DNA from 4 places in the Streptosporangium sp. CA-135522 genome. Region 2 is predicted to be linked to each of the others. Evidence: predicted binding sites of a transcription regulator. Region 2 holds the regulator's gene; each other region holds the start of a gene.
What was found. Region 2 encodes LexA, which represses DNA repair genes until DNA is damaged. Its sites were predicted from a motif close to TCGAACANNTGTTCGA; they were not measured.

Region 1 (7,319 bases), 4.7 Mb from region 2:
CTGGGCCGCGGCCAGCGAGGCTGGGGGAAGGCCGCTGCCGCGCCACATCTCGCCGGACCAGATGAGCATCAGGTTGCCCAGCAGGATGGCGGCGCCCTCGCCGAACTGCTCGGCCGAACCGTGCCAGCCGGCCTTCTCGTGCAGCATCTGGAACCTGCGGTGCGCCGACGGCATGCCCCGGCGTAGGTCGCTGGCGTCCATCACGTCGTCGTGCACCAGAGCGCTGGCCTGGAGGAGTTCGAGCGAGGCGGCGGCGGTGAAGAGCGCGGGGTCGTCGCCGCCGCCGGCGCCGCGCCAGCCCCAGTAGCAGAACGCCGGTCGCAGCCGTTTCCCGCCGGCCAGGAACTCCTCGGCGGCCGAGATCAGCGGAGCCAGTTCGGGAGCGCTGACCTGCGGTCGCTGCCGTTCGACGAACTCCTTGAGAGAACGATCCACTTCGGAGCGGATGATGTCGAGCGCGGCGGCGGAAGTGGTCATGCAATGACATTATCCGCCCCGGCAGGTGACTCCTATCTGTAGAGGTGGGTGTTTCGCGCACTGTCGGAGTTATGGCGGCCGGGCGGGCGGCCAGTACCCTAGGACCATGGCTCTGGGTCGCCCGTCAATCCTTCCCGATCGCGTGCCCACCGTCCGCGAGCTCCTCGCCGCCGGTGGCCGGTCGTTCTCCTTCGAGTTCTTCCCTCCGAAGACCGACGAGGGGGAGCGGCAGCTCTGGCGCGCCATCCGGGAGCTGGAGGCGCTGCGTCCCACCTTCGTGTCGGTCACCTACGGCGCCGGAGGCAGCACCCGCGACCGCACGGTCGAGATCGTCGAGCGGCTCGCCCACGAGACCACGCTGACCCCGGTCGCCCACTTCACCGCCGTCAACCACTCCCTCCGCGAGCTGCGCCATCTGGTCGGCCGGTTCGCCGGGGCGGGAGTGCGCAACATCCTCGCCGTGCGGGGTGACCCGCCCGGCGACCCGATGGGCGAGTGGGTGCGCCACCCCGACGGAGTGCTCTACGCCGAGGAACTGGTCCGGCTGATCCGCCTGTCCGGCGACTTCTGCGTCGGCGTGGCCGCCTTCCCCTACAAGCACCCCAGGTCGAGCTCGGTGGAGGACGACACCGAGCACTTCGTGCGCAAGTGCCGCGCGGGCGCCGACTACGCGATCACCCAGATGTTCTTCCAGGCGGAGGACTACCTGCGGCTGCGCGACCGGGTGGCGGCCAGGGGCTGTGACACCCCGATCATCCCCGGCATCATGCCCGTCACCCAGATGAGCACGATCGCCAGGTCGGAGCAGCTCTCCGGCGCGCCCTTCCCGCCGGAGGTGGCCAGGAGGTTCGAGGCCGTCGCCGACGACCCGGTCGCCGTGCGCAGGCTGGGCGTCGAACACGCCGCCGAGCTCTGCCAGACCCTGCTCGACGAGGGCGTGCCCGGAATCCACTTCATCACCTTCAACCGCTCCAGCGCGACCCGCGAGGTCTTCCAGGCCCTCGACGTCCGGTCCGAGGTGGCCGCGCTGAGCGTCCAGCCGGCCTAGCGGCTCAGCGGGAGCACGGCTCCGAGGATCGCGTAGCGCTCGTAGCCGCCGGGGAAGACGAACTGGGTGAGCAGGTCCACGAAACCGACGCTGCGGTAGAGATGCCGGGCCGCGGTGGGCTGGTCGCGGGTGGACAGCACGACGGTGCGCTCCGGGCGGCCGGCGCACATGCCCGTGACCAGCGCCCGGCCGATGCCCTTGCCGTGATAGTCCGGATGGACGTGGACCTCGGCGAGCTCCAGGGCGTCGCCGAGCCAGCCGCGCGCGCTCGCCTCGCCGTTGCGCTCGGCCATCGCCCGGTGGACGACGTCGTGCCACCACTGCCCGGGCACCCCGTGGAAACCGTAGGCCAGGCCCACCGGAGTCCCGTCGGAGCGCTCGGCGAACAGGCAGCTGAATCCCGGGTGGACGGCGTGGTTCCCCATGATCGTCTTCCGGCCGGGAAGCTGGTCGGCGGGTGGCTTCATCGCCGCGGTGTAGATCTCCAGGACCGCGTCCAACCGGGTGGTGAACTCATCGGGGGCGACCCGTCGCAGTCCGATCACGCACGCACCCTAGCAGGGCAGACACCGCCTTGACCGTCGAAAAGTACGTAAGTGGCGTTTGGTGACTTTCATAAGTTACTAGAGCGTCCTTTGCCCGCGATCCCGGAGGGCCGGGGCCGGGGCCGGGCGAGCCGGGCCCGGGAAGGGGCGCGGGCGCGCCGCCCGGCCCCTCGCGGCCCGCTCTACAGCAGCTCCTCCAGCGACTCCCCATCGCGGGCGACCACCGCGCGGCCGTCTTCGGTCAGCACGATCGGGCGCTGGATCAGCACGGGGTTGGCGGCGAGGATCGCGATCCACCGCTCACGCTCCCGGGGCGCCGAGGCCAGCCCGAGCTCCCGGGCCCGATCCTCGCCCATGCGGGTGATGTCCCATGGTTGCAGGCCGAGCAGGTCCAGGATCTCCGACAGCTCGGCGGACGTCGGCGGGTCGTCCAGATAGCGGCGGACGGTCACCTCCCGGCCCGACTCGGTGAGGGCTGCCAGCGCCGTGCGACTCTTGGAACAGCGCGGGTTGTGCCAGACGGTGGTCATCGATCCTCCTGTGCGGGCCGGGCGGCCGGGACGTCGTGCGCGTGGGCGGCCGCGCCCCGCGAGGCCGTCACCGCTCCACCTGCGCCGGGGTGCCGCCGGTGATGCGGACGAGCTCGGCGAAAGAGGTGGGGAAGACCGTGTGCGGATGACCGGCGGCGGCCCAGACGACCTCGTGCCGTTCGAGCCAGGTGTCGACCAGGGTCCGGAGCGGGGCGGGGTGGCCGATCGGGGCGACGCCGCCGATGACCTGGCCGGTGGCGGCGCGGACGAACTCGGGGGTGGCCCGCTTCACCTTCGCCGCGCCGACGGTCTGCGCGATCAGATCGGTGTCCACCCGGTGGGCGCCGCTGGTGAGGACCAGGAGCGGCTGTCCGTCGGCGTCGAAGACCAGGCTGTTGGCGATGGCGCCGACCTCGCAGCCGAGCTGCGCGGCGGCCGTCGCGGCGGTCGGGGTGGCCTCGGCGAACACGACGATCTCGCCGGAGACCTCGTGCTCTTCCAGGGCCGCGGCCACCTTCTCGATGTTGGGATGCAACTTTTCTGGCACGCGGCCACTCTAAACAGATTGACCATTGATTGCCGCTTCATCACCGGTGGCGGAGACAGGCGAATCATGCGCTATGGTCCCTTGGTTCGGGCATCAGTCATATGAGGGGATGATTTTAGATGGGGGTTGAACGACGGCTCGGAGCGGCCGCGCTCATGACGGCGGGCGCCGTGCTCGTCTCCGCGCTGAGCTCTCCCGGCGTCGCGAACGCCCGGACCGTCGCCTCGGCGGTCCCGGTCGCCGCGGCCGAGGCCGGGACGACCGCGTTCGTCTCGCCCGGCAAGACGCTCAGGATCGGCGCCAAGGGCGCCACGGTGAAGGTGCTCCAGACCCGGTTGAAGGAGCTCGGCTACGCGCCCGGCAAGATCGACAGTCAGTACGGCGGGGCCACCCAGGCCGCGGTCTGGGCCTTCCAGAAGGTCAACGGCATCTCGCCGACCAGCACCGTGGCGAGCAGGACCTGGCACGCCCTGGAGGCGCCGAAGGCGCCGAAGGTGCTGGTGCCCGGCGGCAAGCCGACCCGGGTCGAGATGAACCTCACCACGCAGGTGATGGTCCTCTACGTCGACGGCCGGGTGAAGCTGATCAGCCACACCTCCTCCGGCAGCGGTATCCCGTACTGCGAGACGGCGAACTGGAACGGCAAGGTGCAGCGGTTCTGCGGCAGCGCCCGCACGCCGACCGGCGACTACAAGACGACCTGGCGCAGGGGCGGCTGGCACAAGTCCTACCTCGGCCAGCTCTACAACCCGATCTTCTTCAACGGCGGCATCGCCTTCCACGGCGCGCTGTCGGTGCCGCTGGCTCCGGCCTCGCACGGCTGCGTCCGACTGCCGATGAACGTGGCCGGGATGCTTCCCAGCCTGCTGGGCAAGGACGTTCCGGTGCACGTCCGGGGACGGTTCGTCCGGTAAGCACGCAGGTGAAAGCCCCGGGAGATCGCGATCTCCCGGGGCTTTCGCGTCTCTAGAGAGATCGAACCTTTGTTCGTCGCTTTACTTGACACTGCGAGTGATCGAATTTATGTTCGATGCAATGACGTGGGACTCGCGGATCACGTCCAGGGCGGTCGGCCGTCCCGTGTCGTCACAGGCGACTCGGGGCAGGCCGGGGCGGACGGGGAGAGGGGAAGCTCCTCGTCCGGCCGCCCGGCGAATTTGTCGGTGGGGTCTGCAAGTGTTGACTTCACCGGCGAAGACGCCGGGAGCCGCTTGCGACCTAGGAGGCTGAAGCACATGACCCCTCGGCTCAGCGATTCCAGCGGGCCCCGGTTGTCGCCCACGGTGCGGGCGCACCTGACCGACGCGCGTGACTGCCTGGAAGAGGCCGCCGCCGCCCGGACTCCCGCCACCCGTTACGTCGCCGCCCACCTGGCGGCGCTCAGGGCGGCGGCCGCCGTCCTGGCCGCACGGCCGCGCCCCATGCAGGGCCGCCGGCGCCGGCTGCGCAGCGCCTGGGAGCTGTTGCCCGAGGCCGAGCCACGCCTCGCCGACTGGGCGCCCTATTTCGAGATGAGCGCCGCCAAGCGCGCCTCGGCCGAGGCGGGAATGACCCGTGTGGTGTCGGCGCGGGACGCCGAGGAGCTGATCTCCGAGGCGGAGCGGTTCGTCACCACGGTGGAGAAGCTGCTGGGCGTGCCCACCCAGCCCATGCTGCCCGGCCGCGTCCCCCTCGCCGGCTAGCGCGGGTTCCGCCGGATCTTCCACCTGCCGCAGGCGTGCGGGCGTCCGGACGGCGCCCCTGAGCGCTGGTCGACGGACCTGGGGCGGCCGAGTCCGTCCTCACCGGTCAGGCCGCCGACGAGGTCGCCGGGCGGGCCGCGCGGTGGCGCAGCAGAAGCATGGCGGCGTCGTCGCCCAGCGGACGGCCCACGTGGCGCAACAGGTCGGCGCGGAGGGCGTCCAGGGCGAGCTGCGGATCGGCGCCGTTCAACAGATGCGCCCGGGCGGGAAGCGGATAGAACTGCCCCGTCCCGTTGCGCGCCTCGATGACCCCGTCGGTGTAGAAGAGAACCTGGTTGCCCGGCTCGAACGGGATCTGGTGCGGCACCGGCTCGCTGGCCTTGAGCGAGCCCATGCCCAGCGGAAGCGCCTCGTCCGGGGGATCGGCGAACCAGTGTCCGCCGTCGGCGCCGAGCACCATGGGCGGCGGATGGCCGCAGTTGATCACGGTGATGGACGTTCCCCCGGTGATCTCGGCCAGTATGGCGGTGACGAACTGTTCGCCGGACAGCTCCCTGGTCAGGGCGTTCTCCAGCCGGGCCACCACGCCCTGGAGCTTGGCCTCGTCGTGGGCGGCCTCCCGGAACGCGCCTAGCACCACCGCGGCGGTCTCCACCGCCTCCAGACCCTTGCCCTGGACGTCTCCCACGATGATTCGCACCCCGTGCGGAGTGGTGACCACCTCGTACAGGTCACCGCCGATCCTGGCCTCGGCGGTGGCCGAGGTGTAGGAGACGGCCACGCCGATCCCGGGCCCCGCCCGCCGCGGCACCGGCCGCAGCAGCACGCGCTGGGCGGCCTCGGCCACCGAGCGGACGTCGGCGAGCTGCCGCTCGTGGCGGAGCCGTCCGGCGCTGGCCAGCACGCTGGCCACGGTGACGCCGAGGATCGCGCCCATGGTGATGTTGGTGCGGGGCGACCAGATGATGTCGTTGTAGAGGCCGAGCGCGACGCACAGCGCCAGGGCGATCACACCGACGACCGTGGTCCGGGCCAGCCCGCAGGCCACGCTGGCGAAGGCCGGACCCAGAGCCAGCAGGGGAAGCAGGCCGGCGGTCGGACCGGAGCCGAAGTCGATCAGGGCCACCACGGCCATGACGATGAAAGGCAGGAGCTTCAGGGTGTCTTGGGTCCTGCTGCCTCCGACGGAGGTCAGCAGCCTCAGGAACGCGCGGGTCTTGGTCGACCCCAGGGACGCCATGAGGGCGTCGAGACGGCTCTTCGGGCGCGTTTGAGAGTGATCGTGCCGATCCTCTCCCCCTGCCATGTCCACCACATCTCGTTAAATGCCATGTTTGCCTTTTCCTACCACAGGGACTGTCACCCGGGGCGCGATGCAGGCGATGTTCTAACGAGACGGCAAGATTTCCCGGCGGTGTTTCCCGGCGGTGGGCACGCCGGCCGCCGGCGCACCCACGATCGGACAGGTCGTCAGAAGGACTCGACGGCGCGACGCGCCTCGGGGTCCAGGACGCCCCAGTTGATGAGCTCCTCGGTCAGCTCGGTGGGGGACTTGTCATAGATCACGGCGAGGGAGCGCAGGTCCTCCTGGCGGATGGACAGCACCTTGCCGTTGTAGTCGCCACGCTGGCTCTGGATCGTGGCCGCGTAACGGGCGAGGGCACCCGCCTTCTCCTTGGGAAGCTGAGCAAGACGCTCGAGGTCGATCACAAGCTTCGGCGTCGGGCCCAGCGGGCTCGGGGCAGCGCCACCCGGCAGCAACTCCGAGACCGGCACTCCGTAGAAGTCGGCCAGTTCGGCAAGCTTCTGCACCGTCACGGCGCGGTCCCCGCGCTCGTAGGAGCCGACGACAACCGCCTTCCAGCGTCCACGGGACTTCTCTTCGACTCCGTGCAGGGACAGGCCCTGCTGGGTGCGAATGGCGCGGAGTCGTGCACCCAGCGACTTGGCGTACTCAGACGGCATCGTGTGGCCCCCCGGCTCTGTTATGTACTGCTTTCACTTGATTGTGCTCCCTCGCAACATATGCCCCAACCACCGGGTTGGCGCCTGGGGTAGGCACCTTCGGTGACCGGAGCGTCGGGGTTTACCCGATAACGCCGCGAGGTGTGGTTACGGACAGTGACGGTAAAGCGGTGGGCGGCTAAGGTCAAGCTGATTGGAAAAAAGATGCCGAATCCGATCCGGTGCGGTCCTCCTCAATCGCCACACTTGTCCCACCCCGCATAGTGAACCATCAGGGTTTCCCCTGCTTGACACCGGATCCGGGCTTCTTCGGCGGGTTTCGGGGCAACATCATCACCGGGCACGGCGCGGAGCGTATGATCTTCGAGGAGATGTCGCCGAGGAAGACCCGGCGCAACGGTCCCGTTTCGCTGGAGGCGCAGATCAGCACCGCACCCCCGCAGTCGGTGCCGCCGAGCGCCGCGGCCACGTCCTTGCCTTCCAGCACCTCCACCTCCACCTGCACCCGCCGGTGTCCGCGCGCGG
Region 2 (7,319 bases):
TGGTCGCGCCGGACGCGCCGCTGGCCGAGGAGATCGTCGCCGAAGAGCAGCGCGAGGCCTTCGCGGCCTACCGGGCCCAGGTGTCCAAGCTGTCCGACATCGACCGGCTGTCCACCGAGAAGGAGAAGACCGGCGTCTTCCTGGGCCGCTACGCGATCAACCCGGTCAGCGGCGAGCGCATGCCGGTCTGGGCGGCCGACTACGTGCTGTCCGACTACGGCCACGGCGCCATCATGGCGGTCCCCGCGCACGACCAGCGCGACCTGGACTTCGCCCGCACCTTCGACCTGCCGGTACGGGTGGTGGTCCACACCGGTCTGGCCGACCCCGGCGAGACCGGCGTGGCCACCGCCGGCGAGGGCTCCATGGTCAACTCCGGTCCGCTGGACGGCCTGTCCAAGACCGATGCGATCCGGAAGATCATCGGAGTGCTGGCCGAGCGCGGCACCGGCAAGGCGACGGTCAACTTCCGCCTGCGCGACTGGCTGCTGTCCCGCCAGCGCTTCTGGGGCTGCCCCATCCCGATCATCCACTGTGTCGACTGCGGCGAGGTCCCCGTCCCGGACGACCAACTGCCTGTCACCCTGCCCGACCTGCGCGGCGAGGCCCTGGCACCCAAGGGCGTCTCCCCGCTGGCCTCGGCCGAGGACTGGGTCAACGTCTCCTGCCCCAAGTGCGGCGGGCCGGCCAGGCGCGACACCGACACGATGGACACCTTCGTCGACTCCTCGTGGTACTACCTGCGGTACGTGGACCCCACCTACGACGACGGCCCGTTCGACGTGGAGAAGGTGCGCCGGTGGGGCCCGATCGACCAGTACGTCGGCGGCGTCGAGCACGCGGTGCTGCACCTGCTGTACTCGCGGTTCTTCACCAAGGTCCTGCACGACATGGGCATGGTCGACTTCACCGAACCCTTCACCCGCCTGCTGAACCAGGGACAGGTGATCAACCAGGGCAAGGCGATGTCCAAGTCCCTGGGCAACGGCGTCGACCTGGGTGAGCAGATCGACGCCTACGGCGTGGACGCCGTCCGCCTGACCGTGGTGTTCGCCGGCCCGCCGGAGGACGACATCGACTGGGCCGATGTCTCCCCGGCCGCGTCGCAGAAGTTCCTGGCCCGCGCGTTCCGCGTCATGGCCGAAGCCGGTGCGGCCTCCGCTCCGGGTGTGGACTTCGCCACCGGCGACCTGAACCTGCGCAAGGTCGTCCACCGGACCGTCGACGAGGTCACCAAGCTGGTCGAATCCCACCGGTTCAACGTCGTGGTGGCCCGCATGATGGAGCTGACGAGCGCGACCCGCAAGGCCATCGACGCCGGTCCCGGCGCCGCCGACCCGGCCGTCCGCGAGGCCGCCGAGACCCTGGCCGTCATGCTGTCGCTGATCGCGCCGTACGCCGCGGAGGAGGGCTGGGAGCGGCTGGGGCACCCCGCCTCGGTCGCCAGGGCCGGATGGCCGGTGGCCGAGCCGGCCCTGCTGGTCCAGGACTCCGTCACCTGCGTCGTCCAGGTCGCGGGCAAGGTCCGCGACCGGCTGGAGGTCTCCCCGGAGATCTCCGACGCCGACCTGGAAGCGCTGGCGCTGGCCTCGGACAAGGTGCGGGCCTTCCTGTCCGGCGCTCCCCGCAAGGTCATCGTCCGCGCGCCCAAACTGGTCAACATCGTCCCGTAGCGTCACCGGGGCGCCCGTACGGCGGGCGCCCCGATTCATCGGCCCGAATTTATTGGCTCGAACGCCGAACCGATTGATGGAAGGATGCCGGCAGCAGACGGATCACCACCAGGAGCATGAGATGCGGCGAGTCTTCGAAACCTCACAGCGCCCTATCCGGACGAGAGTTTTCGAGGACTCCACCACTCATGCACACCGTCAACATCGGCATCCTCGCCCACGTCGACGCGGGTAAGACCAGCCTCACCGAGCGCCTGCTGTTCGACACCGGCGCCATCGACCGGCTCGGCAGCGTCGACACCGGCAGCACCCAGACCGACACGAACGACATCGAACGTCGCCGTGGCATCACGATCCGTTCCGCGGTCGCCTCCTTCACCGTCGGTGCTCTGCGGGTCAACCTCATCGACACCCCCGGGCACTCCGACTTCATCTCCGAGGTCGAGCGCGCGCTCGGAGTGCTCGACGGCGCCGTCCTGGTCCTGTCCGCGGTGGAGGGCGTCCAGGCGCAGACCCGCGTCCTGATGAAGACCCTGCGGAAGATGCGCCTGCCGACCCTGATCTTCGTCAACAAGATCGACCGTGCCGGAGCCCGTCACGAGGAGCTTGCGGCGGACATCCGGCGGAAGCTGGCAGCGCGGATCATCACCATGAACACGGTACGGCGGGCCGGGTTCCCCGACGCGCGCGCCGTACCGAACTCGCCGGCCGATCCGGGCTTCCGCTCCCGGGTGACGGATGTCCTCACCGAGAGCGACGACGCGCTGCTCGCCGACATCGTCGCCGGCATGGTCCCCTCGGCCGAGCGGCTCCTGGCGGGACTGCGCGCCCAGACCGCCGCCGGTCTGCTCCATCCGGTGTTCTTCGGCTCCGCGCTGGCCGGCCAGGGCGTCGACGCGCTCATCGACGGGATCGCGCAGCTCCTCCCGCCGGCGCGGGTCACCGGGGAGGACGGCCTGCGCGGCACGGTCTTCGCCCTCGAACGCGGCGACGCCGGTGAGAAGATCGCCTATCTGCGCGTGCACTCCGGCGGACTGCGCAGTCGGCAGCGGATCACCTGGTACCGCCGGGAGGCCGACGGCGGTGTCAGCGAGGACACCGGACAGATCACCGCGCTCCACGTCGTCGGGCGGGCGCGGACGGACATCCACCACCTGACGGCGGGGGACATCGCGAAGGTGTGGGGCCTGCCCGGCATCCGGGTCGGCGACCAGGTCGGCTCGCCGGACGGGCTCGCCGGGCGCTCGCATTTCGCCCCGCCCAGCCTGGAGACCCTCGCCCGGCCGAAGCGGCCGGAGCAGGCGGCGCGGCTGCACGCCGCCCTGGTGGACCTCGCCGAGCGGGATCCGCTCATCCACACGCGCGCCGTACCCGGCGAGGGAACCTCGGTGCTGCTGTACGGGGAGGTCCAGAAGGGCGTCATCGCGGAGACGCTCTCCCAGGAGTTCGGCGTCGAGGCGGTGTTCGAGCAGAGCCGGACGGTTCACGTCGAACGCCCGGTGGGTGTCGGGGAAGCCTGCGAGGAGATCGACCGGCACGGCCGCAACGACTTCTTCGCGACCCTCGGGCTGCGCATCGAACCAGGCGACGAGCCGGGAGTCGTCTACCGGCGGGAGGTCGAGCTCGGCTCACTGCCGCGACCCTTCCACCGGGCGATCGAGGACGCCGTCCGGCACGCGCTTGAGCAGGGAATCCACGGCTGGGCGGTGACGGACTGCGTCGTGACCCTGACCCGGACGGGCTACGCCTCTCCGATCACCACGGCCGCCGACTTCCGCAACCTCACCCCGCTGGTCCTGATGCGCGCGCTGGACATCGCCGGCACCCGCGTCTACGAGCCCTGCCACGACTTCGAGCTGGAGGTGCCCGCCGACGTGCTCAACGCCGTCATCGCGCACCTCGTCGCCCTCGGCGCGGACATCCGGGACTCCCACGGAGGTGCGGAGGTCTGGTCGGTCAAGGGCGACATCCCCGCGCGCCGGGTGCACGAGTTCGAGCGGCAGCTGCCCGGACTCTCCCGCGGGGAAGGGGTCTGGTGGTCGCGGACGTCGGGGGACCGGCCGGTCAGCGGCCCGGTCCCGATGCGCGAGCGGTCGGACGGCAACCCGCTCAACCGAAAGGAGTATCTGCTCCATCTCGCGCGGCGCGGTACGGCGCGGTGAAGCCGGCCGGCCCTCGTGTCACCCGCATCACACCGAGCGTCCTTGGAGGCGCCTCAAAATCCCTAGAGGGGTCCTGAGCGCCCTAAGGTGATCGAAAGTTCTCAAAAAAGAAGCGGGCCCCGCGATCCGGGGCCCGCTTCTTCGCCGTGCCGTCTCAGAGCTTGCGCAGAACCGCCACGACCTTGCCGAGGACGGTCGCCTCATCGCCGGGGATCGGGTCGTAGTTCGGGTTGTGCGGGACCAGCCAGACGTGGCCGTCCTTGCGCTTGAAGGTCTTGACCGTGGCCTCGCCGTCGATCATCGCGGCGACCACGTCGCCGTTGTCGGCCACCGGCTGCTGGCGGACGACCACCCAGTCGCCGTTGGCGATGGCGGCGTCGATCATCGAGTCGCCGGTCACCTGGAGCAGGAAGAGCGTGCCCTCGCCGACGAGCTGCTTGGGGAGGGCGAAGACGTCCTCGATGCTCTCCTCGGCGAGGATGGGGCCGCCGGCGGCGATCCGGCCGACGAGCGGCACGTAGGCGGCGGTGGGACGGCTGATCGGGGTCTCGTCGTCACGGGAGTCGGGATCGACCCACAGCACCGGCTCGCCCGGAAGACGCACCTCGAGCGCGCGAGGACGGTGTGGGTCGCGGCGCAGGTAACCCTTGCGCTGCAACGCCGTCAACTGGTGCGACACGCTGGAGGTGCTGGTGAGCTGCACCGCCTCGCCGATCTCCCGCATGGAGGGCGGATAGCCGCGCTGCTGCACCGAGTCGCGGATCACCTCGAGGATCTTCCGCTGCCTGGGGGTGAGGCCGAGGGAGTCGCGCCTGCGCACCGCCAGGTCACTGACGGCCGACCCGTTCTCGTCATGTTCGCTCATGCGATCTCCTCGCCTCCCGGTCTGTATTCCTTGTGTCGCACACAGCGACCGTACCCCCGTTGAAGATCGTATTCAAACAATTGTTCGAGTCGTTCTCGAAATCAGCGGCGGCGTGGTGTACAACATCGTACGGGAGTTCGATCGACACCGTGTTCGATTCGCCGATCTTTCTTCGACGTGTGTTCGGCCAGGTCGAAGGGGTGGGGGCCATCATGAAGGCGACCGTGACGACAGGAGGGCCCGGACGGGCGCCCGTGCGGCGTCCCGGGCCCGTGGGGGACGTTCGATATCCTGGTGCGCCGATCCGGCTCACCCGGCGGGGGCGGATCGTGGTGGTGGCGCTGCTCACCCTGATCACCCTGGGGGCGCTCTGGGTCGGCGCGCGCATCGACGCCGCCTCGGCCGGGGGGCGCGGGGGACATGAGGGGCTGCCGTGGGTCGTGGTGCACGGCGGCGACACGCTGTGGGGGATCGCGGACGCCGTGACGGGAGAAGCGGACCCCGCTCCGACGGTCCGTCGGATCATGGAGCTCAACGGCCTGTCCGACTCCGTGATCCGGTCCGGGGTCCGGCTCTACCTGCCGGGCGACTCCGTCCGCTGAAGGGGGCGCGAGGGGGTCGCCGGAAGGGCGACACGCCCGGCCCATGCGAATGTGATGCGCTGATCAGCGACTTCGCTCGAGGGGGCCGTCCCAACTTGCGTTCATGCGCCGACCCTCCTACCGTTGGACCACAACATCTAGTGGCTTAATCGACGCACTTCACCATAGATTGTGTTTCTATTACCGCACCTCGACCATTCGGGGTGCGCGCGAGCGTCTCTTCGGGAGCGCTGTGGAAGTGCAGGAGAAGGCGGGCCACTTGCCGGGTCAAGGAGGCGACGCTCGTGCACTGTCCGTTCTGTCGTCACCCTGACACGCGGGTCATCGACAGCCGGTCCACCGAGGACGGCGGAGCCATCCGCCGCAGGCGAACGTGCCCGGAGTGCGGGCGCAGGTTCACCACGCAGGAGACCGTGCTGCTCATGGTCGGCAAGCGCAGCGGGGTGACCGAGCCGTTCTCCAGGGAAAAGGTGATCGCGGGCGTGCGGCGGGCCTGCCAGGGGCGCCCGGTGGGCGAAGACTCGCTGGCTCAGCTGGGCCAGCGCGTGGAGGAGAGCATCAGGGCGACCGGGGCCGCGGAGATCGCGGCCCACGAGGTCGGGCTGGCGATCCTCGGCCCGCTGCGCGAGCTGGACGAGGTGGCCTACCTGCGATTCGCCTCGGTCTACCGGGGCTTCGAGACCCTCGCCGATTTCGAAACCGAGATCAAGCAGCTGCGGGCGGAACGCTCCGTCGAGCAGGACTGATTCACAACCCCGGGCGCCGGGGGAAGAGCGGCGCGTTGATGTGGTCCGACTCGAGGGCTCTGTGGAGCCCCGGAAGGGGGAAGTCATGACGGAAACGGTCAGTGGCGCAGTCGCGCGTGGGGGCAAGCGGTTGCGCAAGGGGCTGAAGATGAAGCGCATCTTCACCACGCCGGGAGTGCACCCGTATGACGAGGTGCGCTGGGAGCGCCGTGACGTCGTGATGACCAACTGGCGGGACGGCTCGGTCAACTTCGAGCAGCGGGACGTCGAGTTCCCCGACTCCTGGTCGGTCAACGCCGCCAACATCGTGACCACCAAATACTTCCGCGGCGCCGTGGGCACCCCGCAGCGCGAGTGGAGCCTGAAGCAGCTCGTCGACCGCGTGGTGGGCGTCTACACCAGGACCGCGGTCGAGCACGGCTACTTCGCCACGGACGAGGACGCCGAGATCTTCGACCACGAGCTCAAGCACGCCCTGGTCAACCAGGTCTTCAGCTTCAACTCGCCGGTCTGGTTCAACGTGGGCACCGCCTCGCCGCAGCAGGTCAGCGCCTGTTTCATCCTGGCCGTCGACGACCAGATGGAGTCCATCCTCGACTGGTACAAGGAAGAGGGTGTGATCTTCAAGGGCGGTTCGGGCTCCGGCGTCAACCTCTCCCGGATCCGCTCGTCGAAGGAGCTGCTCTCCAGCGGCGGCACGGCCAGCGGCCCGGTCTCCTTCATGCGCGGCGCGGACGCCTCCGCGGGCACCATCAAGTCCGGCGGCGCCACCCGCCGGGCGGCCAAGATGGTCGTCCTCGACGTGGACCACCCCGACATCGAGGAGTTCATCGAGACCAAGGCGCGCGAGGAGGACAAGGTCCGCGCGCTGCGCGACGCCGGTTTCGACATGGACCTGGGCGGCAAGGACATCGTCTCCGTCCAGTACCAGAACGCCAACAACTCCGTGCGCGTCTCCGACGAGTTCATGCGCGCGGTGCAGAAGGGCGAGGAGTTCGGCCTGCGCGCCCGCCTGACCGGCGAGGTCATCGAGAAGGTCGACGCCCGGGAGCTGTTCCGCAAGATGGCGACGGCCGCCTGGGAGTGCGCCGACCCCGGCGTCCAGTACGACGACACGATCAACGACTGGCACACCAGCCCGGAGACGGGCCGCATCACGGCCAGCAACCCCTGCTCGGAGTACCTCCACCTGGACAACTCCTCCTGCAACCTGGCCAGCATCAACCTGATGAAGTTCCTGAAGGACGACGACTCCTTCGACATCGCGAGCT
Region 3 (7,319 bases), 1.2 Mb from region 2:
TCACGGCGGCCTTGTCGAGCACGTATTTGGCGCTGCCGTCCTGGCTGCAGGCGGCGAACTGCTTGGCGGGGTCGTCCTGGGCGCCCTGGCCCTTGTCCTTGGCGCAGTCGAGCGCCTGGAACTGCTTGAGCACCGCCGGGTCGATCCCGGTCGTGTCGACGCCCGCCATCGGGTCTTCGGCCGGTGCCGTCGGCTGCGCCGACGGGGCGGCGCTCTGGCTCGGTTTGGCGGACGGGGAGGGGCTCTTGCCCTTCCTGACCGGCTTGTCCGAAGGCGCGGGCGTGGCGCCCGGGCTCGGGTTGGTGAGCGCCGAGGACAGAGCGCGGCCGGCGGGCGAGCCGGTCGGGCTCGGCGTGGCCGTCTGCGCCGGCTTGGGAGCCTTGGAGGTCTGCTTACCGGTGGCCGTCGGGGAGGCGGACGGCGTCGGCGCCGGGGTGGACATCTGACCGGGAGGCGGCGGCGATCCGGCGGTGACCGCCATCACCTGGCGGAATCTCAGCTCCGCGGTGGTGCCGACCAGCTTGACGACTTCCTCCTGTCCGGCTCCGGGAACGGAGATGACGATGTTGTCGCCGGACTTGGCGACCTCGGCGTCGGAGATTCCGCTGCCGTTCACCCGGTTGCGGATGATGCCCACGGCGAGGTTGAGGCTCTCCTCGGTGGGAGGGGTGCCGTTCGGCGTGACGGGCTGCAGCGTCACTGTCGTGCCGCCGGCGAGGTCGAGGCCATATTCCGGGGTGTATGCCTTGTTCAGGAACATCACCCCGCCCATGGCGAGAATGAGCGCCAGAAGCAGCAGGAGCATGCGCCCCGGCCTGTTCTGGCCGCTGGTCGGTCGGGCCACTGGTCGTCAGTTCTTTCGGCTATAGGGGATGGTCGGTAAGCCTGATCATCACTTCTTCGGCGAGTCCTGGTCGTCGGCGTGCGGCTTCACGGTCTCCGCCACATTGTCGTCCACGACATCGACGTTTTCGACATCTCCATCCTCGACGTCGTCGACCGGGGTCAGCACACGGCCGATCGCGGCCTTGATCCAACGGGTCTCGACGCCGGGGGCGATCTCCAGGATCACGTCGTCGGCGTCGATCGCCACCACGGTCGCGAAGAGCCCGGTCGTGGTCATGATGCGGGTCCCCGCCGACAGGGAGTTCTGCATCTGGGCCTGCTCCTGCTGCCGCTTGCGCTGCGGCCGGATGAGCAGGAAGTAGAACACCACGACCATTAGAGCGATCATGATGAGGCTCGAGTAGTTGCCGCCCATGGGGCCGCTCCTTACGCTTAAGAATGACCGGCCTGCGCCGGACGTCGTATACGGCCACGCCGCTCAGCACGTCAGCCTACACAGCCAGCCAAGCCACGGAGTTTAGGCGAGCTGTTAGGAGCGCGGCAACGAGGTCACGAACAGGCACGCAGGGAAGTTCCCATTTCGATACCGTTGTCACCGATCTGTGATCAACTTTGTACGATTTCCCCATCAAACCCCAACGTCAGACGGGGCCCGGATCATCCTCAAGATCGACGATCATCGAGGCTCCGAACGCGTCCGGCGGCGGTGTCAGCCCCAGGTGGATCCACGCCGCGGCGGTCGCGACCCGGCCCCGCGGAGTGCGCGCCAGCAGGCCCTGACGGACCAGGAACGGCTCGGCCACCACCTCGACCGTCTCCGGTTCCTCCCCCACCGCGACCGCCAGCGTGGACAGCCCCACCGGACCGCCCCCGAACTTGCGCAGCAGCGCTTCGAGCACGGCCCGGTCCAGCCGGTCCAGCCCCTCGGCGTCGACCTCGTAGAGGTTCAGCGCCGCCGAGGCGACGTCCCTGGTGATCACACCGTCGGCCCGCACCTCGGCGAAGTCGCGGACCCGGCGCAGCAGCCGGTTGGCGATGCGGGGCGTGCCCCTCGACCGTCCGGCGATCTCGCGGGCCGCGTCGCCGGGAAGCTCCAGGCCGAGCAGGCGCGCGGAGCGGTGCAGCACCTGCTCCAGCTCGGCGACCTCGTAGAAGTCCATGTGCGCGACGAAGCCGAACCGGTCACGCAGCGGCGCGGGCAGCAGCCCGGCCCTGGTGGTGGCCCCGACGAGGGTGAATGGCGCGACCTCCAGCGGGATCGCGGTCGCCCCCGGCCCCTTGCCCACCACGATGTCGACGCGGAAGTCCTCCATCGCCAGATAGAGCATCTCCTCCGCCGGACGGGCCATCCGGTGGATCTCGTCGATGAACAGGACCTCCCCCTCCGAGAGGGTCGACAGGATCGCCGCGAGATCGCCGGCCCGCTCCAGCGCGGGTCCGGAGGTGATCCGAAGAGGCACGGACAGCTCTGTCGCGATGATCATGGAGAGGGTCGTCTTACCCAGTCCGGGCCCGCCGCTCATCAGGACGTGGTCGGGCGGCCGGTTGCGGCGCAGCGCGCTCTGCAGCACCAGCGACAACTGCTCGCGCACCCGCGCCTGGCCGATGAACTCCTCCAGCCGTTTGGGCCGCAGGGCCGCCTCGATCAGCCGCTCGTCGCCCTCGGCGTCCGGCGACACCAGATCCCGCTCGAAGCTCACGCCGGTTCACCTTCGCTCACGCGGGCGGAACCGGCCTCGCCGGGGCCGCCTCGACTCTCTCCGTGCGGGATCCGCATCCTGGCGCCTGTTCTCATCGGACGCTCAGCGCGCGAAGCGCGGCCTTGAGCAACACCGCGACCTGCGGAGAACGACCCTCCGCCACCTCGACGTCGGCCTGGGGGGCCACCGCGGCGACGGCCTCGTCGGCGTCCCTGGCCGAATAGCCGAGGCCGACCAGGCCGGAATGCACCTGGTCTCGCCAGGCGGGCACCGGCGCGCCGCCGTTGAGTGCGGCGTTGACGGCCTGTTCGGGCGTGCCGAGCTTGTCCTTGAGATCGACGATGATCCGCTGGGCCCCCTTGGGCCCCACCCCGGGCACCCGGGTCAGCGCCTTCACATCCGCGCTCGCCACGGCCATCCGGAGCGCGTTGGGGGTGTGGACGGCCAGCATCGCCAGCGCGACCTTGGGGCCGACGCCGTTGGCCGTCTGCAGCATCTCGAAGACGCCGCGCTCGTCGTCGCTACCGAAGCCGAACAGCGTCAGCGAGTCTTCCCGGACCACGAGCGAGGTCGCCAGGCGGGCCTCCTCGCCCACCCGGAGCGTCGCCAGCGTGCCCGGCGTGCAGTGCACCAGCATGCCCACCCCGCCGACCTCGACCACCGCGCCGTCGGGCGCGACCGCGGCCACCCGTCCCCGCACCGAGGCGATCACTGTGTGGTTCCTCTCGAATATCCGGCCCGGCCCCGCCCCCGGAAGTAGGCGGCGGCGGTCGTCGTCGGCTCGGTCCTGGTCTTGGCCACGGCCTCGGCCAGCCGGTTCTGCGCCCCGCCTCGCCACACGTGGCAGATCGCGAGCGCGAGCGCGTCGGCGGCGTCGGCGGGCTTGGGCATCTCCTCCAGCCGCAGCAACCTGGTCACCATCGTGCCCACCTGCCGCTTGTCGGCCGTGCCGCTGCCGGTGATGGCGGCCTTGACCTCGGAGGGCGTGTGCAACGCCACCGGCAACCCCCGGCGGGAGGCGCACAGGATCGCCACGGCGGACGCCTGCGCGGTGCCCATCACGGTCCTCAGGTTGTGCTGGGCGAAGACCCGCTCCACGGCCACCGCGTCGGGCCGGACCTCGTCGAGCCACCGCTCGATGCCCGCCTCGATCGCCACCAGCCTGACCCCGATCTCGTCGTCGGCCGGGGTCCGGACGACCCCGACCTTGACGAGTCTCAGCGGCGCTCCGGGCCGCCCCTCGACCGCGCCGAGCCCGCACCTGGTCAGCCCCGGATCGACCCCCATCACCCGCAGCTCGGGCAACCGCACCGACACGCCTCCGCTCGCCGAACACCTGTTCGGTGCCCGACTCTACCGCGTGGGAGCACCTCTCGCACGGTCACCCGGCATCGCCGTCAGAAGTAGTCCAGCATGTACGGCTTGGCGTGGAAGGCGGTGTCGAGGGCGTCGTCGTCGTCCGCCGGGCCGGTGAGGATTCCCGAGCGGCGCAAAGTGGCGGCCGGGACACCGGCGAACAGGGCGGAGAAGGCACCGGCTGTGAAGACGGGGCCGGCGTCCGGAGGGGTCCCGGCGGGCTCGGCCGTACCGGATCCACCGGAGACGGACAGGCGCCAGGGGCCGGAGTTGGCGGGACGCTGGGGGTCGTCGATCCGGATCACGGTGTCGAGGGTGACACCCGCCGGGAAGCCGCGCGCGGCGACGGCCGGGGCGAGGTCGACGATGCGCGACATCCAGCGCGTCTGCCCGACCTCGTCCCTGGGACGGTCGCCGATCAGCCAGAAGACCGGGTCGTCGGGAGCGACGACCGCGTGGACCGACTTGACGACCGACGCGGAGGAGCCCACCAGCGACCACAGCGCCCGGGCGGTCGCCTCCGATCCCGCGACGAGGTTGGAGACCCTGATGCCGTCGTCGTCCCAGTGGTAGACCACGAAACCGTCGTCGGCCAGGTAGAGGAAGTCGTCCTTCTCCTCCAGGCACAGGCGCCAGGCGCTCTCGTCCCTGACCAGGGGGCCGCAGGCGCGGGTGGCGGCGTGGACGCGGCCGAGGATCGCGATCACCTCGGAGGCGTCGCCGGGCCCCATCCGGCGGACCTTGACCTGTTCGGTGGGCCTGATCGTGCGCAGGGCCTCGGCGGACAGGGTGGCCCGGTGCATGGCTCCGGCGTGCTCCCAGCCCAGCGACCGGTAGATGTGGGTGGTGGCCGGGTAGAGCGCCGAGATCGGATGGCCCAGGGCCGCGCAGCGGTCGATGGTGGCCTGCATCAGGATCCGGCCGACGCCGCGCCCGCGGTCCTCGGGGGCGACCGTCACCGAGGCGACGCCGCCCATGGAGATCGGCCTGCCGTGCCACCACTGCGTGAAGTCGTGGATCCGGCTGGTCGCGACCAGCCGGGGGCCGTCGACGACCCCGAGGTATCTCCCCCCGGCCATCACCGAGGCCGTCATCGCCCGCCACCTCTCCTCCTCCGGGGCGGGGACGGGCCCGAAGGCGCGCCTGCGGTTGTCCAGTACCGCGTCGAGGTCGTCGACGGTCAGTTCGCGTAGCTCCACAACGTCCCAACTTAGGCAGAGGCTTCGGGCAGGGGCGAACCGGCCCCTACAGATGCCGGGCGGCGGGCTCGATGCCGGTGTCCCCCACCTTGGCGCGCAGGTGGTCGAGACGCGCCATCATCGGTGTCGCCGTGACGCCGTGCAGGATGAGGGAGACCAGCACGGTGAAGGCGACCACCGCCCAAAGCTCCTCGGGGGGCACGCCAAAGTCGGCCTGGCCGAGGGCGTAGGCGAGATAGAACAGCGAGCCGATGCCGCGGATGCCGAAGAAGGCCGTCACACCACGCTCGCGCGGCCCCGCCGGGCCGCCGAGCTGGGCGATCCACCCGGTCAGCGGCCGGATCACCAGCAACAGCGCGAGGCCGACGGCCGCGCCCCGCCAGGTGAGCGCGGCCAGGCCGCCGGTCGCCACGAAGCCGCCCAGCAGCAGGATCAGCCAGGCGGTGAACAAACGCTCGATCTGCTCGATGAAGCCGTGCAGCACGCCGTTGTAGCCGTGGGTGCGCTCGGCGGCCCTGATGGTGCACGCGGTCACGAACACCGCGATGAAGCCGTATCCGTGCGCCAGCTCGGTGAGGCCGTACGCCAGGAGCGTCGCGGCCAGCGCCACGAAGCCGTCCCGGTGCTCGGCGAGCCGGAGGTCGGACACCCGGGCGCGGAAGAACAGCCGGCCCAGCAGCTTTCCGGCCAGTAGGCCGCAGAGCACGCCGGCTCCGCATCGGTAGAGCAGATCCACCAGCGCCCACTCACCGGCCCATCCGAACCCTCCGGCGGTCGCCATCGCGATGGCGGCGAATACCAGGGGGAAGGCCAGGCCGTCGTTGAGCCCGGCCTCGGAGGTGAGGGTGAAACGGACCTCGTCGTCGTCCTTCTCCGAGTCGACGGGCTCGCCGACCTGCACGTCGGAGGCGAGCACCGGATCGGTCGGGGCGAGCACCGCGCCCAGGAGCAGCGCCGCGGCCGGCGGCCAGCCCAGCAGGACGCCGGCGACGCCGGCCACCGCCACGACGGTCAACGGAAGCGTCCACCCCAGCAGGCGCCAGGTGGAGGCCCAGCCGCGCGCCCCGAAGGGACGGTTGATCGCGAGCCCGGCGCCCATGAGCGAGATCAGCACGCAGACCTCGGTGATGTGCTCGACCAGCGCCCGGTGGGCCACGGGGTCGGGCCTGGGCAGGTCCAGCGGCAGGAGGTAGAGCAGGGCCCCGCCGATCAGGCAGGCCAGCGGCAGCGAGAAGGGCCGGCGGTTGAGCAGCCGGGGCAGGACCGCGGCCAGGAGGGCGCCGGCGCCCGCCACCGCGAAGATCAGATCAGGATTCCCCATCGTCCGCCTGATCTGCCCCGTTTCTAGGGAAGAAACCCCTTCAGGCAGGGCGAAGTCCTCATAAGACGACGAAACGCCCGCCTCCGGTAAGAGGCGGGCGTTCCGGAGCCGGTCAGGCGTCGAGCTTCTCCAGGACCTCGTCGGACACGTCGAAGTTGGCCCAGACGTTCTGCACGTCGTCGCTGTCCTCCAGGGCGTCGATCAGCCGGAAGACCTTGCGGGCGCCGTCCTCGTCGAGCGGGACGTTCATCGTCGGCAGGAAGCCGGACTCGGCGGAGTCGTAGTCGATCCCGGCGTCCTGCAGGGCCTTGCGGACCGGGACGAGGTCGGTGGCCTCGGAGACGACCTCGAACTGGTCGCCCAGGTCGTTGACCTCCTCGGCACCCGCGTCGAGGACGGCGGTCAGCACGTCGTCCTCCGACAGCTCACCCTTGGGGACGAGCACGACGCCCTTGCGGTTGAACATGTAGGACACCGAGCCGGGGTCGGCCAGGGAGCCGCCGTTGCGGGTCAGGGCGACTCGCACCTCGGAGGCCGCGCGGTTGCGGTTGTCGGTCAGACATTCGATCAGCACCGCCACGCCGCCGGGGGCGTAGCCCTCGTACATGATGGTCTGCCAGTCGGCGCCACCGGCCTCCAGGCCGCCGCCGCGCTTGCGGGCGCGCTCGATGTTGTCGATCGGGACCGAGCTCTTGCGCGCCTTGGTGATGGCGTCGTACAGCGTCGGGTTGCCGTCCGGGTCGGGGCCGCCGGTCCGGGCCGCGACCTCGATGTTCTTGATGAGCTTGGCGAACAGCTTGCCGCGCTTGGAGTCGAGCGCGGCCTTCTTGTGCTTCGTCGTCGCCCATTTGGAGTGGCCGGACATCGCCTAGAGCTCCCTCAGCATCTCAACAAAGT
Region 4 (7,319 bases), 5.0 Mb from region 2:
GGTGGCCCGCTTCTCCCCCTCCTTGCGCGCCTCTCCCTCGATCTCCCTGACGATCAGCGCGGCCTCGCGCTTGGCCTGGTTCTCGATCTCCCTGACCAGTTCGGCCTTCGCTTGCTCGCCGGTGAGCCCGGCCACCCGTTCCAGGATGGCCCTGCGCTCCTGGGCGACCCGGTCGAGGTCCTCGCGGCGGTCGGCCAGCTTGGTCTCCGTCTCGGCGAGCTTGCGCGCCCGGTCGGCCTGGCGCCTGGCCTCCTCGTCGAGGCGCTGTTCCCGCTCGCCCAGCCGGTTCTCCCTGCGCTCGAGGTCGGAACGCAGCTCCTTGAGCTCGTACTTCAGCACCCGGCTCTCCGCCTCCGCCTCCTTGCGCAGCTCGGCGGCGGCCTCGACGGTGGCCTCGGACCTGCGCAGGACCTCCTCGGCGTCACTCTGCGCTCTGGTGCGGATCTCGGTGGCCTCGCGTCTGGCCTCCTCCAGCGCGGCCTGGATCTCGGCCTCCTGCTCGGGGGAAGGACCGGTCGGCCGGCCGGCGGCTCCACCGGTGCGACGCAGCAACACGATCAGTGCGGCTATCGTCACCACGGCAAGCACCGCAACCGCCCCCGCCAATGTGACGACCACAACCGGATCCATGCGCGCCCCGCCCTCCTCGCGTCGCAGATATCAAGCACGCGAGGGTCACACGCACGGCACGGAAAGTCCAAGCGCTGGCGCCACCAGGACAGATATCAACACGGCGGCGACGACGCACCGGCCATTCCCGCCGGCACCTCGCCCGTCCGTATCCGTCAAGCCCGCTCGTCCGTAATTCACCGTTATGACAATCCGCACTGCGCGGAGTAACTCCTCACTGCCGTCGAGGTTAAGCGTCAAAGAGGTAACGGGCAAGCAAAGCCCCGTTGGGAGCCGCTTAAACATGAGGAGCCGATGTTTCTTTCCTCACCGCCTCGACAGAACCCGGTGAAGGCGGGTGACCCCCGGCGTCACCGGGGGTGACGGCACCGGTCTCATGGGTCAGGACATCACTTGAGGACCGGTTTCCCGGTAAAACATCGCCGACATGCTTTTGCTAGTCAGGCGGGTAATCCAGCTCCTCCGAAAATGCGGGACTTTCCGCCTCTTCGTTCTCAAGTGCCTCACGGACCACGCGAAAGGCCAGACCCGGACCGTATCCCTTCCGGGCGAGCATGCCGGCCAGCCGCCGGGTCCTGGTCGCCGGCTCCAGACCCCGCGTCGAGGGGAGCTTGCGCGCCACGAGCCTGCGCGCCGTCTCCGCCTCCTGCTCCGGGTCGAGCTGCTCCACCGCCTCCTTGACGGTGTCTTCGTCCACCCCGCGGTGACGCAGCTCCGAGGCGAGGGCCCTGCGGGCGAGACCTCGCCCGGAGTGGCGTGAGCTCACCCATGCCGCGGCGAACGCCTCGTCGTCGATGAGCCCGACCTCGGAGAACCGCTCCAGCACGGCCTCGGCCGCCTCCTCGGGCACCTCACGCTTGCGCAGCGCCTCGGCGAGCTGGGCACGGGTGCGCGGCGCCATGGTCAGCAGCCGCAGGCAGATCGCGCGTGCCACCGCCTGCGGGTCCGCGGCGGGCCCCTGGCTCGCCGGAGATCCCTCGACCGGCCCGTCGGGCAGGAACCCCGCGGAGGCGCCCCGGGACCGCTTCGCGCCGCGACGCGAACCGCGACCGCCCCGGCCCCGGCTATCCCCGCCGGAGCGCTCTCGCGCCCCCGCTTCGACGTCGTCTCCGAAGGCGGGCCCGCCGTCCGGGGCGAAGCCGGCGTCTCTTCCCGGGGCCGAGCCGCCGACTTCCTCCGAGCCGAACGCCTCCCGGTCGCCCGGCCGATCCCGGCGGGAACGCCGTGATCGACCACTCCCCCGCCTGCCCGTCCCGGAGGATCCCGCCTCCGGCACGTCCGGCCAGGCGCCCCAGTCCCGCGGCCCGGCCGCGTCGGCCGGACCGGAGTCAGGTCCCGTCGTCATCGATCGATCCGGCTCAGACGTCACCCGGCTTGGGGGTGGCCGCCTTGGGACCACGGCCGGAGGCGGCCGGAGCCGGAGCGGGAGCCGCGGCGGCCGGAGCCGGGGTGGCCGGAGTGTCGAGGCGCGGGCCGATGCCGAGCTTCTCCTTGATCTTCTTCTCGATCTCGTTGGCCATGTCGGGGTGGTTCTTCAGGAAGTTGCGGGCGTTCTCCTTGCCCTGCCCGAGCTGGTCGCCCTCGTAGGTGTACCAGGCGCCGGACTTGCGGACGAAGCCGTGCTCGACGCCCATGTCGATCAGGCCGCCCTCACGGGAGATGCCGACACCGTAGAGGATGTCGAAGTCGGCCACGCGGAAGGGCGGGGCCATCTTGTTCTTGACGACCTTCACCCGGGTGCGGTTGCCGACCGCCTCGGTGCCGTCCTTCAGCGTCTCGATGCGGCGGATGTCGAGACGGACCGAGGCGTAGAACTTCAGCGCCTTTCCACCGGTCGTGGTCTCGGGCGAGCCGAACATGACGCCGATCTTCTCGCGGAGCTGGTTGATGAAGATCGCGGTGGTGCCGGTGTTGTTGAGCGCGCCGGCGACCTTGCGCAGCGCCTGGGACATCAGGCGGGCCTGGAGACCGACGTGGCTGTCGCCCATCTCGCCCTCGATCTCAGCCTTGGGCACCAGGGCCGCGACCGAGTCGATGACCAGCAGGTCGACGGCGCCGGACCGGATCAGCATGTCGGCGATCTCCAGCGCCTGCTCACCGGTGTCGGGCTGGGAGACGAGCAGCGCGTCGGTGTCGACGCCCAGCTTCTTGGCGTATTCCGGGTCGAGGGCGTGCTCGGCGTCGATGAACGCCGCGATGCCGCCGGCTCGCTGGGCGTTGGCCACCGCGTGCAGCGCGACGGTGGTCTTACCCGAGGACTCGGGACCGTAGACCTCGACGATGCGGCCGCGCGGGAACCCGCCGATGCCCAGCGCCACGTCGAGCGCGATGGAGCTGGTCGGGATCACTTCGATGGGTGCACGGGTCTCGTCGCCGAGGCGCATGACAGAGCCCTTGCCGAACTGACGCTCGATCTGGGCGAGCGCGGTCTCAAGCGCCTTCTCGCGGTCGTTAGCCGCCATGGGAGCCCCCTGAAGGGTCGCGGGTTGAATCGGTTGCCAGAAAGCTACGGGGTGCCACCGACATTTTCTGGAGAGCACGCCACGAGTGGCGGCGTGTCCAATATAGCCGAACGATTGTTCGATCGTGGCTCAACGGCACCGGGCGTTCCCTGCGCGACACGAGTCACAGGAGGCGGCCGATCCCTCCTCGGGGAGACATTCCCGGGCATTCGTCCGGAGCTGTTGTCATCCGGCTGAGCTGGGGTGATGCTGAAGGCACAACGATCCCGAGGTGCCCGACGTGACCGCCCCGTTCGTCCAGCAACGCCTGGCCCACCTTGAGTCGCTGGCCGCCGGACTGCGCGGTCGGGGGCTGATGTGCCGCATGCTCGGAGCCGGGAATCCGGTGCTGTGGGTGTGGCATCCGGGCAACGGGCGGCAGACCATCGTCTTCGCCAGTCCCGCCGGGGACGGCTGGCTCTTCCTGTGGGCGCCGGACGGCCAGGAGAGCGCCGAGGACCCCGGCCGTGCGGCCGGTCTGGTCGGGAAACTGCTCGACGGCACGCCTAGACCGAACACGCCGGACATACCGGACACGTCGGTCTGACCTGCTCGGGCCGGTCCGGGGCCGGTGGGCCCGTCAGCGCAGCCGGGCGGGAACGTCGGACACCCCGCACACGGCCCGCCAGACGTCCTTGGCCGCGAAGCCGTCGGCCAGCGCCTGGTTCACGGTCCGGCCGCCCAGATCGGCGATGATGTAGTCACGGGCCCACGACTCCGCGTACGAGTCACCGAAGTGCAGTTTCATCCGGTTCCAGAAATCCGACAGGCGCATCCTCCAAGTGTGGCGCCTTCCCGCCATGCTCATGACAGGCGGACCCGCGGCCGGGACGTCCCGTGGCGACGTCCGGACCTCAGCCGATGAACCCGCGTGACCGCTGCTCCCTGAAGACGCTGGGCGCCGATCCGACCCGCCGGGTGAAGATGCGCGTGAAGTAGGCCGGGTCGTCGTAGCCGACGCGTCGCGCGATGGAGGCGACCCCGAGGTCGGTGCCCGCGAGCAGGTCCTTGGCGCGGGTCAGCCTGATCGACAGGACGTAGTCCTTGGGGCTGCAGCCGGCGCTCCTGCGGACGGAGTCCCGCAGCTCCGCGACGGTCATGCCCATCCGCCGCGCGTGCTCGGGGATGGTCAGCGGCAGGCAGGCGTCCCTGGCCAGGCTCTCCAGCACGGGGTGGCCGTTCGGATCCCGGTCCGCCCGGCCGCGGCGCAGGGCGACGAGCAGTTCGTGCACGGCCGCCGAGGTCTCGACCTCCACGTGCGGCCCGCCCTGCCGGCACACGGTCGCCATCTTCTTGACGAGGTGCTGTACGGCCTCGGCCGAGGACAGGGGGACGACCGGCTCCTGCCGGTCGATGAAGCCCAATTCCCGGTAGGCGTCCGTCGCGGGGCCGGTGAAGTCCACGAAGCACTCCGACCAGCCCGGTTCGTACGGGCCGTAGTGGTGCACGACCCCCGGGTACAGCCACAGCAGGACCGGGGCCCGCACGTCCACGGGCGGCCGTCCGTCAGAGGAGAACCAGCCCTCTCCGGACAGGATGACCACCGCGACGTGGTGTTCGAGAACGCGGGGGCCGACGGCCGGCAGGCGTCCCTGCTGCATGCCCACGCCCAGGCAGGTCAGGCCCAGCCGCCGATGGGCGGGGCTCGGCGTCAGGTAGTGCCACCAGTGGTCCCAGTGCTCCTGACCCTCGGTCCACTCGATCGGTCCAACAGGCCGCCGCGAATTGTCCATGGCCTCCCCCGGCTCCGGTCGGCAGGCTTGCGGTGCTGACTTGGGGGATCGTAGTGAAGCCCGATGACGATCCCGTCACGAGATGGAAGGGATCGGTTGATGCGTGAGTTCTCGATCACAGATGGGGAGTTCCTCCTGGACGGCGCGCCGTTCCGGCTGCTGTCCGGGGCCGTGCACTATTTCCGGGTGCACCCCGCCCAGTGGGACCACCGGCTGGCGATGGTGCGCGCGATGGGCCTGAACACGGTGGAGACCTACGTTCCGTGGAACCTGCACGAACCGCGGCCGGGCGACTTCAGGCGGCTGGACGAGTTGGGAGACTTCCTGGAGGCGGCCGCCCGCCACGACCTCCTCGCGATCGTGCGGCCCGGGCCGTACATCTGCGCGGAGTGGGAGAACGGCGGCCTGCCCGCCTGGCTGACCCACCTGGTCGGCGCGCGGGTCCGCACGAGCGACGCCGCCTATCTGGAGCGGGTCGACCACTGGTTCGACCAGCTCGTCCCCAGGATCGCAGAGCACCAGATCACCCAGGGGGGAAATGTGATCATGGTGCAGGTGGAGAACGAGTACGGCTCCTACGGATCGGACTCCGGCTACCTGCTCCACCTCGTGGACCTCCTGCGCGACTCGGGGATCGAGGTTCCCCTGTTCACCTCCGACGGGCCGGAGGACCACATGCTGACCGGTGGCACCGTGCCCGGCGTCCTGGCGACCGTCAACTTCGGCTCCGAGCCGGAGGCCGCCATCGCCGCCCTGCGCCGCCACCGTCCGGACGACCCGGTCGTGTGCATGGAGCTGTGGCTCGGCTGGTTCGACCACTGGGGCAGCGATCACACCGTCCGCGACGCGGCCGACGCCGCCGACACGCTGGAGCGGCTCCTCAAGGCGGGCGGCTCCGTCAACATCTACATGGCCCACGGCGGGACCAGCTTCGGCACCTGGGCGGGGGCCAACCACGACGGGACCTACCGGCCCACCGTCACCTCCTACGACTACGACGCGCCGATCTCCGAGGACGGCAGACCCACCGAGAAGTACTGGCGGTTCCGGGAGATCCTCAGCCGCTACAACACCGCGCCGGAGCCTCCGCCCGCACCTCCCCTCCTCCCCCCGTCCCGGGTGGAGATGACCGGCTCGGCCGCCCTCTTCGACGTGTTGCCCGCCGGCTCGGCCGTGTCTCCCATGCCGCCGTCCTTCGAGGACCTCGGCCTCGTCCACGGGCTGGTCCGCTACGGGGTGGACGTGCCCGGGCCGCGGCGGCCGTACCCCCTGACCGTGGACGGGTTGCACGATCGCGCCCACGTCTACGTGGACGGCACGCGCGTGGCGACCCTGTCGCGGGACGGTGACGCGTCGGTGGAGGTCGCCGGCCCGGCCAGGGTCGAACTGCTGGTGGAGTCGCTCGGGCGGGTCAACTACGGCACACGGCTCGGGGAGCGCAAGGGCATCGTGGGCGGGATCCGGCACGAGCGGCAGTACCTGCACGGCGTGAGCGCCCAGGCCCTGTCACTGGAGGAGCTCCCCGCGATCTCTTTCCGGGAGGGCGCGCGGTGCGCGGCGCCGGCCTTCTTCCGCGGCTCGCTGCAGGTGTGGGAGCCCGCCGACGCCTTCCTGGCCCTGCCCGGGTGGGAGCACGGCCACGTGTGGGTCAACGGCTTCGGCCTGGGCCGCTACTCGGCCCGCGGGCCGCAGCACACCCTCTATCTTCCCGGTCCCGTGCTGCGTCGGGGCGCCAACGAGATCGTCGTCCTCGAGCTGGACGCCGTGGGCGATCCGGTCGTCGAGATCCGCGCCTCGCCCGACCTCGGCTGATCCGCCCGCGCGGAGGCCGTACGCGCACGAGCGGCACACGCGAGGGCCCGGCCGAGCGGCCGGGCCCTCGCGCCCTCCTACAGCTTGACGCTTCCGGCGGCCAGATCGGCCTTCCAGAAGCGCTGCAGCGCGACGAAGGCCAGGATCACCGGGATGATCGAGATGAGGGAGCCCGTCACCACGGCGTCCCGCAGGAAGCCGGTGCGGATGCCGTTCCACTTCGCCAGCCCCAGGGTGATCGGCCAGAGCGACTGGTCGTTGAGCACCATCATCGGCAGGAAGAAGTTGTTCCAGATCGCGACGAACTGGAACAGGAACAGGGTCACCAGGGCGGGAGCCATCAGGCGTATCGCCACGGTGGAGAAGATGCGCAGCTCGCCGGCGCCGTCGATGCGGCCCGCCTCCAGCAGTTCGTCGGGAACGGCCGCCTCGGCGTACGCCCTCGCCAGGAAGACGCCGAACGGGCTCACCATGCACGGCAGCAGCATCCCCCACATGGAGTTAAGCAGCCCGATCTCGCCGAGCAGGAGGTAGAGGGGAAGGGTGAGCAGCGGGGTCGGGATGAGGACGGCGCCCATGATGACCGCGAACACCGCGCCGCGTCCCTTGAAGGGATACTTCGCCAGCCCGTACCCGGCCATGG

Region 1: the regulator LexA is predicted to act here: its motif matches at 4,123-4,138, upstream of ACQPYK_RS14760 (SAV_6107 family HEPN domain-containing protein).
Region 3: the regulator LexA is predicted to act here: its motif matches at 3,875-3,890, upstream of ruvC (crossover junction endodeoxyribonuclease RuvC).
Region 4: the regulator LexA is predicted to act here: its motif matches at 3,199-3,214, upstream of recA (recombinase RecA).

What each region holds. Positions count from the first base shown of each region.
Region 1 is NZ_CP192026.1:3,108,926-3,116,244, forward strand. Features, by position in the region: gene ACQPYK_RS14730 (polyprenyl synthetase family protein) at 1-477, opposite strand, end outside; gene metF (methylenetetrahydrofolate reductase [NAD(P)H]) at 584-1,525, shown strand; gene ACQPYK_RS14740 (GNAT family N-acetyltransferase) at 1,522-2,070, opposite strand; gene ACQPYK_RS14745 (arsenate reductase family protein) at 2,253-2,600, opposite strand; gene ACQPYK_RS14750 (YbaK/EbsC family protein) at 2,668-3,147, opposite strand; gene ACQPYK_RS14755 (L,D-transpeptidase family protein) at 3,267-4,061, shown strand; gene ACQPYK_RS14760 (SAV_6107 family HEPN domain-containing protein) at 4,383-4,829, shown strand; gene ACQPYK_RS14765 (PP2C family protein-serine/threonine phosphatase) at 4,936-6,069, opposite strand; gene bldD (transcriptional regulator BldD) at 6,300-6,794, opposite strand; gene ACQPYK_RS14775 (universal stress protein) at 7,066-7,319, opposite strand, start outside.
Region 2 is NZ_CP192026.1:7,817,311-7,824,629, reverse strand. Features, by position in the region: gene leuS (leucine--tRNA ligase) at 1-1,673, shown strand, start outside; gene ACQPYK_RS36925 (GTP-binding protein) at 1,862-3,835, shown strand; gene lexA (transcriptional repressor LexA) at 3,990-4,700, opposite strand; gene ACQPYK_RS36915 (LysM peptidoglycan-binding domain-containing protein) at 4,973-5,302, shown strand; gene nrdR (transcriptional regulator NrdR) at 5,587-6,048, shown strand; gene ACQPYK_RS36905 (vitamin B12-dependent ribonucleotide reductase) at 6,134-7,319, shown strand, end outside.
Region 3 is NZ_CP192026.1:6,663,395-6,670,713, forward strand. Features, by position in the region: gene secD (protein translocase subunit SecD) at 1-805, opposite strand, end outside; gene yajC (preprotein translocase subunit YajC) at 893-1,261, opposite strand; gene ruvB (Holliday junction branch migration DNA helicase RuvB) at 1,488-2,546, opposite strand; gene ruvA (Holliday junction branch migration protein RuvA) at 2,638-3,258, opposite strand; gene ruvC (crossover junction endodeoxyribonuclease RuvC) at 3,255-3,842, opposite strand; gene ACQPYK_RS31815 (GNAT family N-acetyltransferase) at 3,944-5,101, opposite strand; gene ACQPYK_RS31820 (cation:proton antiporter) at 5,148-6,422, opposite strand; gene ACQPYK_RS31825 (YebC/PmpR family DNA-binding transcriptional regulator) at 6,535-7,287, opposite strand; gene pdxT (pyridoxal 5'-phosphate synthase glutaminase subunit PdxT) at 7,291-7,319, opposite strand, start outside.
Region 4 is NZ_CP192026.1:2,516,607-2,523,925, reverse strand. Features, by position in the region: gene rny (ribonuclease Y) at 1-630, opposite strand, end outside; gene recX (recombination regulator RecX) at 1,067-1,975, opposite strand; gene recA (recombinase RecA) at 1,989-3,092, opposite strand; gene ACQPYK_RS11970 (hypothetical protein) at 3,373-3,678, shown strand; gene ACQPYK_RS11965 (DUF3046 domain-containing protein) at 3,712-3,906, opposite strand; gene ACQPYK_RS11960 (AraC family transcriptional regulator) at 3,986-4,864, opposite strand; gene ACQPYK_RS11955 (glycoside hydrolase family 35 protein) at 4,964-6,676, shown strand; gene ACQPYK_RS11950 (carbohydrate ABC transporter permease) at 6,754-7,319, opposite strand, start outside.